Microscilla marina ATCC 23134: one gene and its partner. The protein of the gene in region 1 binds, or shares a complex with, the protein of each later gene. Links are inferred from orthologs where the notes say so. Each region holds a gene or a part of one and is shown on either strand. Other genes may lie near its edges.

What was found.
Region 2: the proteins of tsaE (region 1) and tsaD are in contact, whole or in part, in a crystal structure (PDB 6N9A), measured with the Thermotoga maritima proteins. The link is inferred for Microscilla marina ATCC 23134 from one-to-one orthologs. Residues at the interface, in WP_004082108.1 of Thermotoga maritima: Leu37, Gly38, Lys46, Lys57, Val59, Lys60, Ser61, Thr63, Phe64, Thr65, Leu66, Met67, Val69, Pro71, Tyr82, Arg83, Leu84, Asp86, Asp88, Phe89, Asp93, Ile128, Asp130, Glu131, Arg134; in WP_004082750.1 of Thermotoga maritima: Cys10, Asp11, Arg49, His50, Leu82, Gly84, Gly135, Gly136, Glu154, Thr155, Leu156, Asp157, Asp158, Ser159, Glu162, Asp165, Lys166, Arg169, Leu170, Tyr175, Lys213, Thr214, Leu217, Tyr218, Gln221, Arg222, Asn324.

What each region holds. Positions count from the first base shown.
Region 1 is NZ_AAWS01000076.1:1,222-10,071, forward strand. What follows is about bases 1,937-4,748. They hold tsaE (tRNA (adenosine(37)-N6)-threonylcarbamoyltransferase complex ATPase subunit type 1 TsaE), read left to right. Parts: upstream 1,937-3,032; coding sequence 3,033-3,464; downstream 3,465-4,748. Other genes in these bases: M23134_RS35005 (ArnT family glycosyltransferase), read left to right, coding at 1,937-2,345; M23134_RS35010 (thermonuclease family protein), read left to right, coding at 2,506-3,009; M23134_RS35020 (alanine dehydrogenase), read left to right, coding at 3,457-4,686. In the rest of the region: M23134_RS35000 (hypothetical protein), read left to right, coding at 241-615; more of M23134_RS35005, read left to right, coding at 693-1,936; M23134_RS35025 (D-glycero-alpha-D-manno-heptose-1,7-bisphosphate 7-phosphatase), read left to right, coding at 4,767-5,294; M23134_RS35030 (arginase), read left to right, coding at 5,986-6,987; M23134_RS35035 (C1 family peptidase), read right to left, coding at 7,072-8,202; M23134_RS35040 (alpha/beta hydrolase), read left to right, coding at 8,284-8,850. UniProt on the Escherichia coli protein: Required for the formation of a threonylcarbamoyl group on adenosine at position 37 (t(6)A37) in tRNAs that read codons beginning with adenine.
Region 2 is NZ_AAWS01000035.1:65,723-74,661, reverse strand. What follows is about bases 1-2,901. They hold tsaD (tRNA (adenosine(37)-N6)-threonylcarbamoyltransferase complex transferase subunit TsaD), read left to right. Parts: upstream 1-884; coding sequence 885-1,919; downstream 1,920-2,901. Other genes in these bases: M23134_RS25645 (hypothetical protein), read left to right, coding at 2,456-2,901; M23134_RS25655 (translocation/assembly module TamB domain-containing protein), read right to left, coding at 1-854. Also shown: more of M23134_RS25645, read left to right, coding at 2,902-3,007; M23134_RS25640 (GIY-YIG nuclease family protein), read left to right, coding at 3,327-3,632; M23134_RS25635 (hypothetical protein), read right to left, coding at 4,083-8,840.

The DNA of each region.
Region 1 (8,850 bases):
AGATTGTACTGCAAGTAACTGCTGATTTTATAGCACTTTATGAAATGCGTAGATGGGCGTTGGGAGCTACTACAGCCCCAAGGCATAAGTTACAAGCATCAAGTTTGAGGTGGCTTTGCAAACCTTTACGGATGCTCGTGCCCCAACTTTATAGCTACAGATGAAAGTCTGTAGTTTTTTAGCCTCGCTTCGCGAACCGTTTAAACGATCAAATCAATTGAACCATATAAATTTACGCCTGTGTATTCAAAACTAACCACCATTATGATCATTGGGGTACTTTGCCTAAGTGCTTGTGTAAACCAAAAAAATACCAACGGAAAAAATACTACTATGGAAAACAAAACCGACACTGTAGACGCCATCATTATTGGGTTCGACGCGCGCCGTTGCCAATGCTGTGGAGGCTTTATGGTTACCTTTAGCAATGATCCCACACCTTATAAAGCCGACCATTACCAGTGGCGACCCAAGCAGGGGCAAGAAACTTTTGGTGTAAGCCACTCTTCTAAGTTTCCGATGTATGTCAAGATCAAATACAAGGCAGTAGCATCTGACTGTGTAGCTTCTAAGGGCGAAATAGAGATTACAGCAATGGAAGCCAAACAGAAGTAAGAACAAAAACCTGCGTAATCTTTTGCAAAACGCTTTAAAATCACTCTATTTTGAAGCTCTAAAATGACATTGTGCAGATGAATAGCAAAACTATTAGTTGGCTGATAGCCGTAGGAGCCGCCCTTTTGTTTATCCCTATGTTAGGGGTAACCCATTTGTTTGACTGGGATGAGATCAATTTTGCCGAAAGTGCCCGCGAAATGCTCGTTACTGGCAACTATGCCCAAGTACAGGTAGACTTTAAGCCTTTTTGGGAAAAACCTCCCCTGTTTTTCTGGATTCAGGCACTTTCTATGAAAATATTTGGTGTCAATGAGTTTGCGGCACGCTTTCCCAATGCCCTGATAGGTATCATTACTCTTGCACTTATTTACCACATAGGAACCAACATCTATAATTCCCGCTTTGGGTTGTGGTGGGTATTGGTATATGCAGGGTCATTATTGCCTCATTTTTATTTCAAGTCAGGCATCATCGACCCACTTTTCAACTTATTTATATTTTTGGGAGTATACCAGCTTTACTTATTAAGCTTGCGCAAAAACACAGGTAAACGCTATCAAAAAGCTGCCCTGGCAGGTATTTTTATTGGGTTGGGTATTCTTACCAAAGGGCCGGTGGCAATGCTGCTTTCGGGACTTACCCTCATTATTTATTGGGTACTTAGTCGTAAGTGGAGCACTTTTAAAATTCCTGAATTATTGGTCTTTGGCTTGGTGGCGCTTGTGGTCTCATTTGCCTGGTTTTTGCCCGAAACCCTCCAAAATGGCTTTTGGTTTATTTCTGAGTTTATCAAATACCAACTCGACTTGGCAAGTTCTACCTCTACCGGGCACGAACAACCCATTTTTTATCACCCTATAGTGTTGTTATTGGGCTGTTTTCCGGCAAGTATTTACTTTTTGCGCTCGTTTCAACGCAACAGTGAAGATACCGAAGAGCAACGACACTTTAAACTGTGGATGAAAACCTTGTTTTGGGTAGTCTTAACAGTGTTTTCGCTCATCACCACCAAAATTATGCACTACTCATCTATGTGCTATTTTCCACTTACTTTTATGGCCGCCACCTATATTTTCCATATTGAGCAACAACGCTTTCGTTTTGCCCGTTGGTTGGGTATTTTTATCGGATTGATAGGCACCGTAGTAGCCTTATTGCTGGCGGCTTTGCCTATTCTCATCAATTATAAAGAAAAATTCATTCCTTTGATTGAAGATAAATTTGCTGTGGCAAATCTCGACGCCGTAGTGCATTGGTCAGGACTGGAGTCTGCTATTGGCTTTTTATTGCTGGGAGTAGTCATTACTACGTTGGTATATTGGAATCGAAAAAATCCCGTGTTGGGGGCAAAAGCCTTGTTTGTCACTACTTTGCTTGCTGTACAAGTGATCATTTATGTGTTTATTCCCAAGGTAGAAAAGTATACCCAAGCGGCTGCTATAGAGTTTATGAAATCGAAACAAAACGAAGATTGTTATGTAGGCACTATTGGGTATAAAAGTTACGCACAGTATTTTTATACAGCACGTACCCCACAAAAAAGCCCCAAGCAAAATACCGAAGAGTGGTATTTGACGGGTAAGTCAGATAAAACCGTTTATCTGGTATCACGTATTGACCGTACTCAGCGTTTAGATGAACTCATCAAGGCGGGGCATCCAATCAAAAAAATTGGCGAAAAGAACGGCTTTGTGTTTTTCAGGCGTGAAGCAAGCCTCAACAAATAAATTACTTGTGAATAAGTATCAAATAAAAAAAAGTGTGTATTTTCATCAAATCAATGGATGATCATTCCTGAAAATAACGTGTCAACACAACAAAAAACTTTACCTAAATAAGGGGGGTATTGTTGGTATATCTTTAGGGAATAAAACTAATCAAGCACTTATGGAGAACCAAACTATAATGATTATCATGGGGGTAGTAACAGTAGGCATATTGCTACTGTATTTTTTCTTTACCCAAAACTATGACAATGGCGAAGTTATTCAAGTATTGGATGCCGACACGATCATCGTGAGAACCAAACGCTATAAAAAGAAAAAAATGAGGCTGATTGGGGTAGATAGTCCCGAAAGGTCAAACAATATTTTTAAGTTCAATCCTGCGTATGCCCGGCACGCCGATAAGTTTGTAAGGAGAAGGCTTAAGCCTGGTACCCCGATTTACCTTGATTATGATAAAAAGAAATTTGACCAATATGGGCGACTGCTTGCCTACTTGTATGTGCGCAAAACAGGTAGGTGCCTCAACGAAGACTTGCTGAGAAAGGGTTATGGAGTAGTGCAAAAGGACAGATATAATAAAAGACTTATAAAGAAGTTTATGAAAATAGAAGCAGAAGCCAAGCGTGAACGAAGAGGGGTATGGAGCAGAGGACCACGTTTGTAATATTTATTGAACAGCTGTAATTTATGCAAATAACTTATCGTGAGCTGAGCGAGCTGGCAAATGTTGCCAACCAAATTATCCAGTTTGCTAATGGACAACCCAAACCCGCAAAAATTTGGGTGTTTGACGGAGAAATGGGCGCAGGAAAAACCACCTTGATCAAAGAAATAGGAAGGCAAATGGACATTGTTGACACCATTCAGAGCCCTACCTATTCTATTGTAAACGAATACCAAAGCGTCTCGGGAGAGGCTTTCTATCATTTTGATTTTTATCGGCTCAAAAACGAAACTGAGGCACTGGACATGGGCTACGAAGAATATTTTTATGACAATAGTTATTGTTTTATAGAATGGGCTTCAAAAATCCCCAGCTTGATGCCCGAAAATTATCTAAAAATTGCTATTATACTGCAATCTGATTACCGAATCATTGAATTGACCCAATATGAGTAAGCAATCGTACACAGAAGGCACAGCCCTTACCAAAGAACAATTGGTACTTTATCCAAGTGAGCAGTTGGCGCCTATCAAAAAAAAGGCAGAAAAACTGTTCATTGGTATACCCAAAGAAAAAAGTAAATCTGAAAAGCGGGTATCATTGCGCCCCGAAGCCGTAGAAATACTGGTACGCAATGGACACGAGATAAGGGTAGAAGCCGGAGCTGGGCTTGGTGCCAAGTTTACCGACCAGCAGTACAGCGAAGCTGGGGCAGAGGTATGTTATTCTGCCAAAGAAGTGTTCGAGGCAGACATGATCTTAAAGATAGACCCCCCTACTCACGAAGAAATAGAGTATATGAGGTTTGGGCGCACCATAGTGTCGTCATTGCCTATGGCACGTATGGACACTGCCTACTTTAAAGCTTTGATGCAAAAAAAATGCATCGGTATTGCCTACCAGTTTATTCAAAACCGTATTGGCGAAATGCCTTTGATTCGTTCTATGAACGAAATAGCTGGCAGCACAGTGATGCTTATCGCCTCTGAGTACCTCAGCAGTGCCCACAATGGCAGAGGCATTATTTTGGGAGGAATTACTGGTGTACCCCCTACTCGTGTAGTCATTATTGGGGCAGGTACAGTGGGCGAGTATGCTGCACGTACAGCCATTGGATTGGGTGCTGAAACCCAAATTTTTGATAAAGATATTTATAAATTGCGCCGGATTAAATATGCTGTAGGGCACCAAATGTATACCTCTACTATAGACACAGGTATATTAGAAGAGGCCATTTCACGCGCTGACGTTGTAATAGGTGCTATGCGTGCCGAGAAAGGGCTGACTCCTTGTGTAGTAACCGAAGAAATGGTGCAGCAAATGAAACCCAACTCTATCATTATAGATGTAAGTATTGACCAGGGCGGAGTTTTCTCTACTTCAGAAGTGACCACACACGAAAATCCGATTTTTAAAAAATATGACGTCATTCATTACTGTGTGCCCAATATCGCTTCCAGGGTAAGTAGAACCTCAAGCACTGCTTTGAGCAACATTTTTACCCCCTATTTGATGAAAATTTCCAAGGCAGGCGGAATGGATGAGATGATTTTTACCAGTAAGTGGTTTATGGAAGGTGTGTATGCTTATAAAGGGAGTCTTACTAACCGTTTTATTGCCGACAAACTGGACATGCCCTATAAAGACTTGGGTTTGTTGATGGCAGCGAGGATTTAATCGTGAGCAAAAATAGCGGATTTTGTTGGTTAACATAATGGTCGATCAACTAATGGAAAGGGTGAATTACTAAAAACCAAATGAACAAATGTGTTTTTTTAGATAGAGACGGGGTGCTCAATCGTGAGCGGGGTACTTATACGTATACTATTGCCGATTTTGAGATACCCACAGGAGTAATTGAAGCGTTGCAAGAATTAAAGCAGGCGGGATATTTATTGGTGGTGATTACCAACCAAGGAGGCATAGCCAAAGGTTTATATACCAAAGAAGATGTGAAAGCCTGTCACCAATACTTGCAACAGCAATGTGGATACTTGCTCGATGATTTGTTTTATTCACCTTATCACCCCCAGTATAGTGAATCGCTTTCGCGTAAGCCTGAGTCTTTTATGTTAGAAAAAGCCGTTGCCAAGTATGTAATAGACAGGGAAAGGTCGTGGATGATAGGCGATAGTGCCCGTGATATAGAGGCGGCAAAAAAAATACAAGTCAATACAGTACAGGTTATTGCGGAAAATAAACCTATATCGGCACTTGCCGATTTTACTGCTAAAGACTTGTATGCGGCTGTTCGACTTATACTTTCGCAAAACCAAACAGTTTAATATTTTTTGCAACTATCCTCTGGCGTTTTTTGCCTTGGTTGAGTTGTCTTTGGGGTCTAAAGTGTTTTTTACTTTGACATCCTTTTGCTCGTGCACGTTTTTCATATAAGTTGGGCAAGTGTGTCTTTTTTTTGCACAAGATGTGAAACCGACCATAGAGACAAGCGCAACTACAACTAATACTCTTTTCATTAATTTTACAATTTAATGTTTAACTCTTTATTATATTGATCTACAAAACTACGAATATTAATACACATTTATTATACCAAGCCTTGATATCATAAATTTACAACGTATTTGAAGGTTAAATGTAATAGAGTTTCGTTTTTTTTTACAAAAAAAGTGAATAAAAACTCTTTTTTTGACAACAACATAAAATAAAGTAAGGTTATCTTGACTAAGCACAAACCCCCTACAGAGACAATCCATCCTCACTACCTTTTATTGTTCACTTGCTTTTTTTATGCCTTCTTTTTACCCGTAAACTGTGTTTAAACTCTGTGATGGATATTTGCCTATCTGTTGCTCATTCTTTATTGATTTAACTCAAGACATAACCACATATTTTTATAATTTTGTGCAAAATATAGCAACAAACAAAACTTTATTATAATAGCCCACCTTGTTCTTTGGTTGTTTGATGACCAAAGGGGAGGTGGGTTTAATATCAGAAAAACACGACTAAAGTATGGTTAGTAAGATAAAAGTTATTGAAGTAAAATCAGAAATTGCAGCAGGAACAAGGGGAGCAAGTTTGGGAATAGATGCTTTGAAAACAGCTTGTTTGAATAAAGCCAGTAAAAACAATACACCAGTGAGCAAAACCTTTTTTGCCACTTATAACCAGTGCCTGACAGTGCCTACTGTCAATGAGATTCTTTTCCAAGACAATAAATACCCGTTTGCCAAACACATTGATGGTTTGTTGAAAGTTCAAACGGCTACTTGCCAGGCAGTGAATGACACACTCAAGCAAGGGTTGTTTCCCTTGGTACTTGCCGGAGATCATGGTTCGGCAGCAGGCACTATAGCAGGAGTCAAACAAGCGTATCCTAACAAGCGACTAGGGGTGATATGGATAGATGCCCACGCCGATTTGCATTCGCCTTATACTACTCCTTCGGGCAATATGCATGGCATGCCTCTGGCAATAGCTTTGAACGAAAACAACGAAGCACACCGAATAAACACCTTAGATGCGGCCACTAATGAGTACTGGGAACAACTTAAGAATGTAGGTATCAAAGGAGCTAAACTCAAGGGTGAAGACATTGTATTGATTGCAGGCAGAGATATAGAAGCACAAGAACAAGCCTTGATGGATAAATACGGGATGAGAAACTTTACTGCCGAAGAGGTGCACACTCAGGGGGCAGAGGCTATAGCTAAACAAACCCTTGATATTTTGAGCGATTGTGATATGGTGTATGTATCGTTTGATGTAGACAGTATGGATTCTGCGATTTCGGCAGGCACAGGTACTCCTGTACCCAATGGTTTGACTGTAGCCGAAGCCCGTGATTTGAACGTAGCTTTTGCCCGTAGTTCAAAAACAATATGTTGGGAAATGGTGGAAATCAATCCAACTTTAGACGATAAAGTTAACTTAATGGCAGAAAATGCTTTCTCTATTTTAGAGGCGACTACCGAAGCATTGGTGAGCCATCATCGTTTGGTAGAGGTTTCTTAGCGTTTATTTGATGAATACAATATTAAGCAAAAAAGCCCTACGATGGCAGGGCTTTTTTGCTTGATTGTTACGCTTATTGTATGTTTAGAGTGCCAGTTTTTTGCGAATTTGCTTTGGTATGGCATCTTTATGTACTAACAGCGATACTGTCTTGAGGCGAAAATAAGCCTGAGAAGCATGTACATACCCTCCACAAGAACCTGCGTTTACACCCCAAGAGTTTTTAATCAAGTAGTACCTGTTGCTATTTTGATCTTTGGCAGTGCCAATGAGGTGCATCAGGTGATCGTCGGTAGTACTGTAGTTTTCAAAAGTTTCCTGACGCATTTTTTGCGTTACCTTGCGTTCTTCCACAGGGTTTTTCAAGGCTTTTTTTCGTTCTGCCGAAGCCATTTGTGTCCACTGTTTTTTAGGAACAATCGCAACATCATTTTTTTGCGAAAAACCTTTTTCGCTGACATCACCGTCCCACACCATCGAGTATCCACTCTGAATAGCATTTTTTGCTACGGCTTCCAATTCGTCTATAGGTAGGTTATAGTATGCACCGTTAGAAAAATTGTCAGGAATCTCCAGCACAAATGCCTTGTAATAAGGTTGGTGAGTATAAGAGGTCAGTTCTACATAGTCTGCTGGGTTGACGCCCAACCATTGGGCAAAACTTTTAGGCGTATATTCTTTGTTCTGGTAGGTAAACTTTTCTGGTACTTTACCTAGGTAAGCATCCAATACCCCTTCAAAAGCAGGCAACCATTTTTGAGTAGGGCGCTTGCGTTTTACTACCGTTTTCATAATACTGGTAAGCACCGAAGCGAGTTCTGCGTGGTCGTGTCTGGTTTCACCGTTTACTTTGCCACTGTACGCTTGTTCGGGTACAATACCGTACTTGCCAATGGTGTTGATAAGGTCGTGAGCAAGGCTTCCTTGACTAAATTGGGCTTTACCCTGGCGGCGCATGTAGTTTAGGGCTTTTTCGCGGTAAATGCGACGTGCTACATACATTTCTGACAAATCGTGTTGCCCTTTGCCCAAACGAATAAGTTCTGACTCAATAAACGAAGCAGTAGAAAAGCTCCAGCAAGTACCTGTACGCTGTTGGTTTTTTACTGGTGTGGCTTCTACTTTTTTCTCTATAGTAAATTTGTATTGAGCGTTTGTGCGAAAGGTAATGAAACTGGTTAAAAAAACCAGGTAAAAGGCATATTTCCAATTCATTGTGTACGTTAATTAAATTAAAATAATTGTTACGTGTGATTTATCACAAAACTAATCTAAAAAATTAAAAGCTTTGAAAGAATGTGGCGTGTATTTAAGTGGTTTATTCGAGTGGTGCTTTATTTATTGCTAGTAATGGCAGGTGTGGTGACCGTAATATGTGTTTTTGTGTACCTCAATCAAGACAAGGTTATTTTTCTTGCCGAAAAGCTGCCTCTTGATCATAAGTTTAAATTTGCTTATGATGAAGAACGTTTTTACACTCCTGAGCATGGAGCCCGTTTAAACGCGCTATTGTTTAAGGGCAAGCAACAAACCGCTCGAGGGCTTATCTATTATTTACACGGCAATACAGGGAGTTTGCGTAACTGGGGCAGAATAGCTCGCCGATTTACCCAGTATGGCTACGATGTGCTGGTGTTTGATTATAGAATATATGGTAAAAGCAGGGGGGAAGTAAATGAACAAACTTTACTAAAAGATGCAGAATATGTGTACCAACAGTTGTTGAAAGAATATCCCGAAAACAAAGTGGTCATATACGGGCGTTCGCTTGGGAGTGGTTTGGCTGCCTTTGTGGCAGCACACAATATGCCCAAAATGCTGATATTAGAAACGCCTTATTATAGTTTTATTGATTTGGTGCAA
Region 2 (8,939 bases), on another replicon or contig:
AAAATCACCTCATCGCGCAAAATAGATTTGCCTACACCACAATACAGGTTTCGAAACTCCATGCCCTGGTCAAACACCCGGAAGAAAGTCTGCAGACGATGTACTGGAAACTCATTGCCCAGCTCTTTGCCTGTAAGTCGTTCTATTTGTAATTGGGTAGTATCTGCCACGTTCAAAAAACGGGAGGCTTTTAGATTGATATTGTCAATGCTAAAGTGGTTGTAGTCAAACAAACGGTGGTCTATCAGGGCTTCGGTGCGGTTATCGTCATAGCCAAAATAGTTGTTTTTGAGAATAATTTTTTTGATGATAAATTTTTGGGAAACCGTCTTGGTCTTCTTTGCTTTGGGCGATGAAAGTAGTTGCCCCAATGTGTCGGTAAATGCTACAATGTTGAGCTGTTCGGAGCCTGCATCTATAGCCAGGTTTACACTTGCCTGGTCTACCTCTACCCTATCAAGCACAATTTTATTGTTGGCAAATATAGTTTGATAGCTAAAATCAACCACTACATGTTGGGCAAAAATCATTTGCTTTTTTTGCAAATCCCGAATACTTACCTGCTGGAGGGTGGCTTTAGAACCGAGCCAATCTATGTCTAAATGCTCCAATTCCATCTCAAACCCGCTTTTGCTGGTCAGGTAGCGCATCATTTCTTGGGTAAGCACGGTTTGAGTAAACGAAAAATAAAGGGCAAAAACAGCCAACACAGTAAACCCTACAACACTTATCAAAAAAAACTTTATTATTCTAATCGTGATTTTTTTAATAACTTGCCGGGCATTACGCATTACTTTGCGCCACGGTTTTGGAGCATTTGATGTAACACTATTTTCTACCAAAGTTTTTTGCATCTATTTTTTTTAACACCCTAATAGCCTAGGATGAACCCTGATTTTTTAAACTCAAATATTAAGCCCAGTACTATACTTGCTATAGAATCGTCTTGTGACGAAACATCTGCCGCTGTAATAAAAGATGGCAAAGTATTATCTAATGTCATTGCCAACCAACAAGTACACGAAGCTTACGGTGGTGTAGTACCTGAACTTGCCTCGCGGGCACACCAAAAAAACATTGTCCCGGTGATCACCCAAGCCCTTGAGATGGCAAAAGTAAGCAAAAAGGATTTAAATGCCGTAGCTTTTACAAGAGGGCCTGGTTTATTGGGTGCATTGTTGGTAGGCACCTCGTTTGCCAAGTCGCTTGCCCTGGGGCTGGGTATCCCTTTGGTAGAGGTAAACCACATGCAAGCCCACGTACTGGCTCACTTTATCGATACGCCTAAACCCAAATTTCCGTTTCTTTGCCTTACTGTAAGCGGTGGGCACACCCAAATAGTGTTGGTAAGAAATTACCTGGAAATGGAGGTAATAGGTGAAACCCTGGACGATGCGGTTGGCGAAGCTTTTGACAAAACAGCCAAGCTGCTGGGTTTACCTTACCCAGGTGGTCCTATCATCGACCGTTATGCTCAAGAGGGCAACCCACTGGCTTTTCCTTTTCCTGAGGTAAATATGCCCAAACTCAACTACTCGTTTAGCGGTATAAAAACCAACATTTTGTATTTTTTGCGCGATAAAGTAAAAGAAGACGCGCAGTTTATCGAAAAAAATATGGCTGATATTTGCGCCAGCATCCAATATACTTTGATTCGCATTTTGTTGCATAAAGTAAAAAAAGCCGCCAAAGAAACTGGCATTAAAGAAATAGCCATTGCGGGGGGGGTTTCGGCCAATGCCGGATTGCGCCAGGCATTGACAGACCTGGCTGTTAAACAACAGTGGCAAGTGTACATTCCTGCGTTTGAGTATTGTACCGATAATGCGGCTATGATTGCCATTGCGGGCTATTACAAATACCAACAAGGAGAGTTTACCAACCAAAAGGTAAGTGCTATGCCCCGAATGAAATTCTAATAAAAAGCCACATTTCCCCCTCTCAATAGTAGTTTTTCAAGCCTTTAGAAACATACAACCAGTCAAACATAATGTTTGGCTGGTTTACTTACACATCAACTTTTTGTTTCAACTGCTCTTACCTGTTCACTGGTAGAACGGCTACCTTTTACCAAGCTGTAACTTGCTGGCATAGAATAGTGTTTTTGTGTAATTCTATTTTATACCTTATTTTTGTAAGGTTTTGATTGTATGTTTGTTATATCTATCCAATAAATCCCACACTCTTGAATGTATTATTTTTATTTAATCGGCTTTTATGGCACCCAACACTTTTTTTCTTATATCCATCAATAAAAAACTTGTTTTTTAGACAAACCTTACCTAAGATGGTTTTTTAGACAAATAGATGCAAGCCTTACCTGTGATTATCCAACTAATTCTAGGATTTTATCTATAAAGGTATAAAATTTGCCTCTGAGTATTATTGTACGATGTTTTTTTCTATGCCAAACACCCAACGTATAGGCTTACAGATGTTAAAATTTTGATAAATTATGGCGCAGTATATAGCATTTTCCCCAAAGGTAGAGGTATCTACCAATCTCATTTCCTCCATCATAGCAGCAATTCCTCAGCAAGAGCAAAAAGTAAGAAATATTTTCGCCCGCAATGGCATCAAAAACATACAAACCAGTGATTGGTTTGCCCAGCAAAAGTTTTTAAATAGCTATAAAGAAGTAGCCCAAAACTTAGGCCCCCACCTCTTGTTTGAGATGGGCAAGGCAATGTTTGAATCGTTGAGTTTTCCCGAAGAAATAAGAACCCTGGAAGCAGCCCTCAACCACCTTGATGTAGTACTACAGCAGAGTCACCGTGAGGGGCAAAGTGGGTACTACCGCTTGTTGAGCTTTGACCGACGTAAGAAAGAGGCCAGAGTAGAATGCAAAAACCCTTATCCCTGTTACCTCGATCGGGGCATTCTTACCGGACTAAGCCGTGGCTTTAAACCGAGTGATGCTTCGCTGATCAATGTACAGCTAGACAGCAACTTGCCGCATCGTTTGATTGGTGCCGAGTCGAGCATTTACAGTATTTTGTGGGTATAGTAGCACTGTATGCTTTCTGCCATTATTTTAAGAAATAAAAACGTTGGGTATTGTCGAAATGCTCAACGTTTTTTTATGTCCAAATAAAACTTGTGCTTTTAACATGTCCTCACAACGAATGGAGGGAGCACCTAAACCACAAGGATTAAGAAAAAACTTGTACTGTTAACCTGTCTTCCTGACAAACTCAAACAACCTGGACTTTTGCTAAAGCAGTTTAGTTGTTTTACAAAGATAAGCAAACAACAAAGAGGTTCCTAGCACCTCGGAAACACCTAAAAAACCCGGCAAAATAAAACACCACTAAGCACAAGAAAAAATGCGGCAACATAACTATTTTATATACATCATCACCAATGCCCAAAGACAAACCATTTACAAAGGTATAACCAACGATTTGGAAAGGCGACTGGATGAACATTACCGCAATCGAGGAAAAAAAGGAAGTTTTGCAGGGGAGAACAGTTGCTACTATTTAGTCTACTGGGAACGGTTTCAATACGTAAACCACGCCATTGACCGCGAAAAGCAAATCAAGGGCTGGAAATTCTCCAAGAAGCTTGCCTTGATTGAATCATTGAACCCTCAATGGCTTTTTCTCAACGACGAAATAGTCGATGAATAGAAGAACAAAGGATGAGAAAAACACTTGTGCTTTTAACATGTCCTCACAACGAATGGAGGGAGCTCCTAAGCCACCAGAAGTAAGAAAATACTTGGTCTTTTGCCAAAGCAGCTGTTTTACACAAAGAAGTTCCTCCTGCCTTGGAACGGCAAGAAAACTTGGACTTTCTCTGTGTCCTCCCGGCAAACGGGGGGAACAAATAAATAATAAGGATTAAGAAAAAAACTTGGACTTTTGCCAAAGCAGTTGTCAAAGCAACAAAAGGAGCGTTCCCTAAGGTATTAGCAAAAGACATAAAAGCATTTCCGTTTCCTGCTATACCTCCACCACCTGAAAAAAAATTATACCTGCCAAGCTTCAAAAACCTGGCAGGTAGAGATAGAAGAATAATCTCATAAAATCCCTGATGAGACAGCCCCTATATTTTAGCAGTATAACCCGCCAGTCCAATTAATCTTTAATACCTGGGTTAATAATGGTAAACTTGCGCTCAAAGGTAACCCGATTGCTACCGGGCAAACGATAACGAATGACTGCTTCGTAGCTTCCAGTACTGATGCTCGGAAAAGGCGTAGTGAGTATACGGTCAATCCACGGTGCCGAAGTGGTCAGCTTAAGCGCAGCAGCTTTGTATACTAAGTCCATATAATCGCGTTGCACCACCGAGGGTATATTAAAAATGAATGCTCCCCGGTAATGCGCGGGTTTGGTTGCCTGCAATGTTTCTTCAGAAAGTACGGTTTGCCAGTTTTTCTGATTGATAAACATCGCCTTGAACGGCGGTATACCAAAGGGCTTCACGCTGCGTTCCAGCCCCACCCTTGATAAGTTTTGATAAATCAAGGGATTGATCACGTTTTGATACCAAGGCGTGTTGGCAATCAACGCTTCCAGCTCAACAAGTGCTGGTTTGCCTCCTTCTCCAGCAATCTCAAAAAGGTCAAAAGTTTCTTTACCCGTATAAGTAGCCCCTAACACGTGTACACTGGTAGCAATTGGCCAGCTCCAGCCCGATGTACGGGTCAAGGCGTTGAACTTATCGGCAAAAGTAGCATAGGCACTCGTACGTACCGGAGCATTAAAGATGTTTTTCTCCTTAAGTACCGAACGACTCCCTTCCAGTTTTTTCGAGGTCACCGATACATTGGCCGAGTTGTTTTTCTTTACTACGTTGGTTACATTTTCATCTACTCTGGCGGCTTTGCCTTTGGGTATATTTACAATTTGCCAGTGATATACTACTTCTTTACTCAGGTCTTGTGGAATAGCAAAGTTAATCCGAACATTTGCCCGGTCATATACAAAAGGTAGTTCTTTGAAAACCTTGGGGTTATTGGCTGCCACAAAACGCAACTTTTGGTCGAATAAACTTTGGGTTTTTTCGTCTGCCAGCAAATCGGGGCGCCCTTGTTTGAGCTGAATATAGCCCTGGCTGGTTTCTCCTACATGAAAGTTTAACTGCTGGATCACTGGGTAGCTATAGGCAATGTTTTGGCGGGTAATGTGGTCAGGGGCTTTGCCCGTTTTAAACTCCATGCTTTTCTTTTCTACTACCCCCGCTACTGGTTTCCAAACACCTCCGGTGCCCTCTTCAAAGCTTACCTGTACTTCGGCATTCATTACCTTTTCGGAAGGTAAAATATCTTTGGGTACAAAAGACAACGCGGTGTGGTCTTCGTTCCACTCTATTTTGCCCTCAATCGCCTGCCCAGTAGTGCGCGCAGTTACTTTAAAATAATCGAGCTTGACCCGGAATCGTTTCAGCTTATCTGCGACCGGGTCTTTGAGTTCAAAAGTTTTGTTTACGGCCAGGTTGAAGGTAGCCTGAGGGGAGGTGAATACACCCACTTCGGGAGTACCTGCTGCGGGGCTTACATCGCTTATAATCTCGACACCATCGAGGGCACTACCACCTACTAATTCACACTTTTTGCCTATTTCAAGCTCAAACTTACAGCTACCTTTGATCAATCCTCCCAAAATGCTGAATCGCCCTCCTACAATTCCCCTGATCCATACTGGGTTGGGCAACTGCGCCTGCATCAGTGCGGCAAGCTCTCCCTGAATGATAGGGAAGTTACCCTTTTTGAAAGGTAAGTTTACCCTGATGCCAATTTCTCCCTCAAAAAAGCCATATACCTGCCCTTGCGCGTACCAATTATTGATTCCCACTCCTCCGGGGCGTCCTTTACAACTGACCCCATCTCCATATTTTTTAAGCATCACATCAAACCCCAACCCGGCAGCAAAACGGGCATAAAACATCAGAAAGCTCATATTGCCTGTGTCCATGCTAAAGTTCGCCCCGAAAGAAAAACCTTTGCCCGCCAACATAGCGGCATCGTCTCTTTGGGTGTTGTATTCGCTTTGCAAACCCAAAATACGGATTACGTTTTCGGGTGGGGCAGGCATTTCGGGAATGTGGTCGCCTACCATAAAATAAGCTCCGGTTTGAATTACTCCCATGATATTTACTCCAATACGACGCTCGGGGGTACCAATGTGTACATACCAGGTATCGGGGGCAAAGTGAAAAACAGCCTCTCCTCCTCCCTTAATTGCTCCACCTGCCACATTGATATCTACACTCAGATTGGCGTGTAAAGTACTGTTGGGGATATCGAAATCAATGCGTGCTACCGCCCTGATAGCGCCATTGCCAGATGCACTGTAGCTGGGTTGAGCACCCCCTTTACTTTTGCTGGTGAGTTTTGACAACAAACCACCAGAAGCTTTGTTGGCTGCTTGCTCCATTTTAGTAATTTCGGCAGTCATCTTTTTCATTACCCCTATATCTACCTCGATGGTAGGGGTAGCAACGTCCAGCCTTGCATCAAAACCAATTTTACGCAACCCTCCATTACGGTTAAAGGCAATCTCAAAACCTGCTTCGCCATTATAAGTACTAGGATTGGGTCCCATAAGCATCACACTTGCTTTGATGCCCAAAAAAGTGGCTTTGTCAGGTTCGTAGCTAATGCCCGAACGGGTTGCCCCCAATTGGTTGCTAAAGTTAGAGTTGATGGCACGTTTCATATGGTAATAAGCTCCCCCACCGAAGCCTCCCAATTGAATGCCATTGGCGACGAGCGGAATACCAGGGGTAAAGGTAGCCAGGGCATCGGCAAACCAATAGTTAAAACCGCCTACATTGCCAAACATAGCCGAAGCTTTGACGTTAATGCGCATTTTTGATTTGCCGAAGGCTGCCTGAATATCACCCCGAAAACCTCGACCATAGAGGTCGTTATTTTTATAAAACTGAAGTCGCCCGGCAAGCCGGAAAGCCCCCATGTCTATATCAATGCCAATTTTGTTGAGTTCTACGTCTTCAAATACAGGGACTTGGAAACCCAAAGGGGTATCCTCTAAACGTCCATAAATAGTCCCGTAGGCTTCTGCACCAAAACCATTTTTTCCTTGCACGAAATTTACTTTGCCCCCTACCTGCAAACCAGTTTGCCCCAGGCGTTCGGCTTCGCCTTCGATAAAGCCAATTTTTTCTAAAGTAAAAGTAAAACCGCCCAGCTTTTGAGTTTTGCCTATACTCCCCAACGACATAGCCCCTACGCTCAGGTAAGGCGCCTGGGTTTGAATAACCATACGTTCAAAATCTATGTCTTTCATTTGCAGGGTCTTGCTGAATTTTTTTCCTCCAATGTCAGTAAATTTACCGTTGAGGGTGGCGCGCGCCAGAAACTCACCATTTTGCACACCTAACTCCAGCGACGAAGAAGGCAATACTTCCATTTGCGCTACCCACAAGCCAAGTTTCATGTTTTTGTTATAGCGTACTTGTGCTACATAGTCTCCTGCATCGGGGTTGATAATGACCGTGTAACCAAGGTAAGCACTTGGGTCGTCTTTGCTAATGGGCAAGCGAACTTTGCCTCCAAAGTGGGCGGCTCGCAATTGGGTGGCTTCCATTTTCACATAGAACTGTTCTACCGAAAAAGGCCACTTGCCCATTTTACCCTGCCCTTTAGCAATGATGTTGGTACCGCTTATTTCTCCAGTAAAACCTTGTTTGTCGATGAGGGCATTTTGGGCAACTATATACAAACCAGCAGAGGAAGCCTGGTTGTTGTCGGTCTTTTTAAATTCGGGGGGTAGGTATAACCTAAACTCTTTGATAGACAAGCCTCGCCAAAGGGGGCTGTTGCCGTCGGGCAGGTAGCTTTCAGCGTACCCCGCCGGAAACTGTTGTCCGGCGGCGTTGCGTTCATCGCTGAGGTCGAGTACTGCTTGTTTTACCACAAAACCAAAGCGGGGCAAACGAGCCGCCTGAAAACGTTGGGGTAGGTCTATCTCCAGCAAAATATCGTTCCAACCCCCTACTACAGCGTTGAAACTTCCTTTGACCCTGTTGTTGGTGTCGGGATCTCGTTTGCCAGCGGCGGTTTCGGGCACCAATACATTCCGAGAAAACTCCAATTGCCCTTTTACCCCCATATTCTTGAAACCATTGCAATCGAAGGTAACAAAGGTGCCATCGGGGTTTTGGGCTCCCAAAGTTGAATTCTCAAAAGTGAGAATATTGTCGCCAAACTTCATCGGAAAGTCTACCAATAAGCCAATGCGTCCCTGCTGGAAAGCACCACCCTGGGTAAAGCCTACCTGCCCCCAAAAATAGAGCGCACGATCTTTTCCCTGACTGTCTTTGCTTTCGGGTATGGGCAACTTCATCGATACCTGGATATAGCCATCGCCTTTGCGAAAATGAACCCCATGTAGCACCAGGGTATATTCTTTACCACCAATTTCTCTTGTGACACCCTGTGGAAGGTTAAGCTTCACGAGTTCGCCGCTGGTAATGGTTTTGACAAACAAATTCTCTTCAGTCACCTTCTTAAGATCAGCTTCTATTTTGTTCACTATTTTGCGCACCGAATCGGTCATCGGTCGTTGAAGCCGTTGCTGATATAAGGCGTGCATGTCTACACTTTCTATCGGCAAGGCTTGCAAGCCATTGAGCCCGGCAAAAGAGCGGGTACTGCCCAATTGGTAGTTTTTGGGGAGCGGGGGTGGCTTTACCAAAGCAGGTGTTTTGCCACTGACAATGTGGGAGGGCTTGAGCACTATAGTGGTGTCAGTCCGCAAAGTATCATTTGCCCAAGTCACCATCGACAAAAAGATGCTGAACAAAAAGACAAGTACACTTAAGGGAAACGATTGCCCTTTGTTTTTCTGTAGGATTTGTATTTTCATAACTCTTGATCAAGTATTTGATATTTCAAGTAAATAGTTCGCTTGATAATGCTGAGAGCTTGTTTGGGGCTCATCCTTTGGCGAAGGATTTGTTAACCC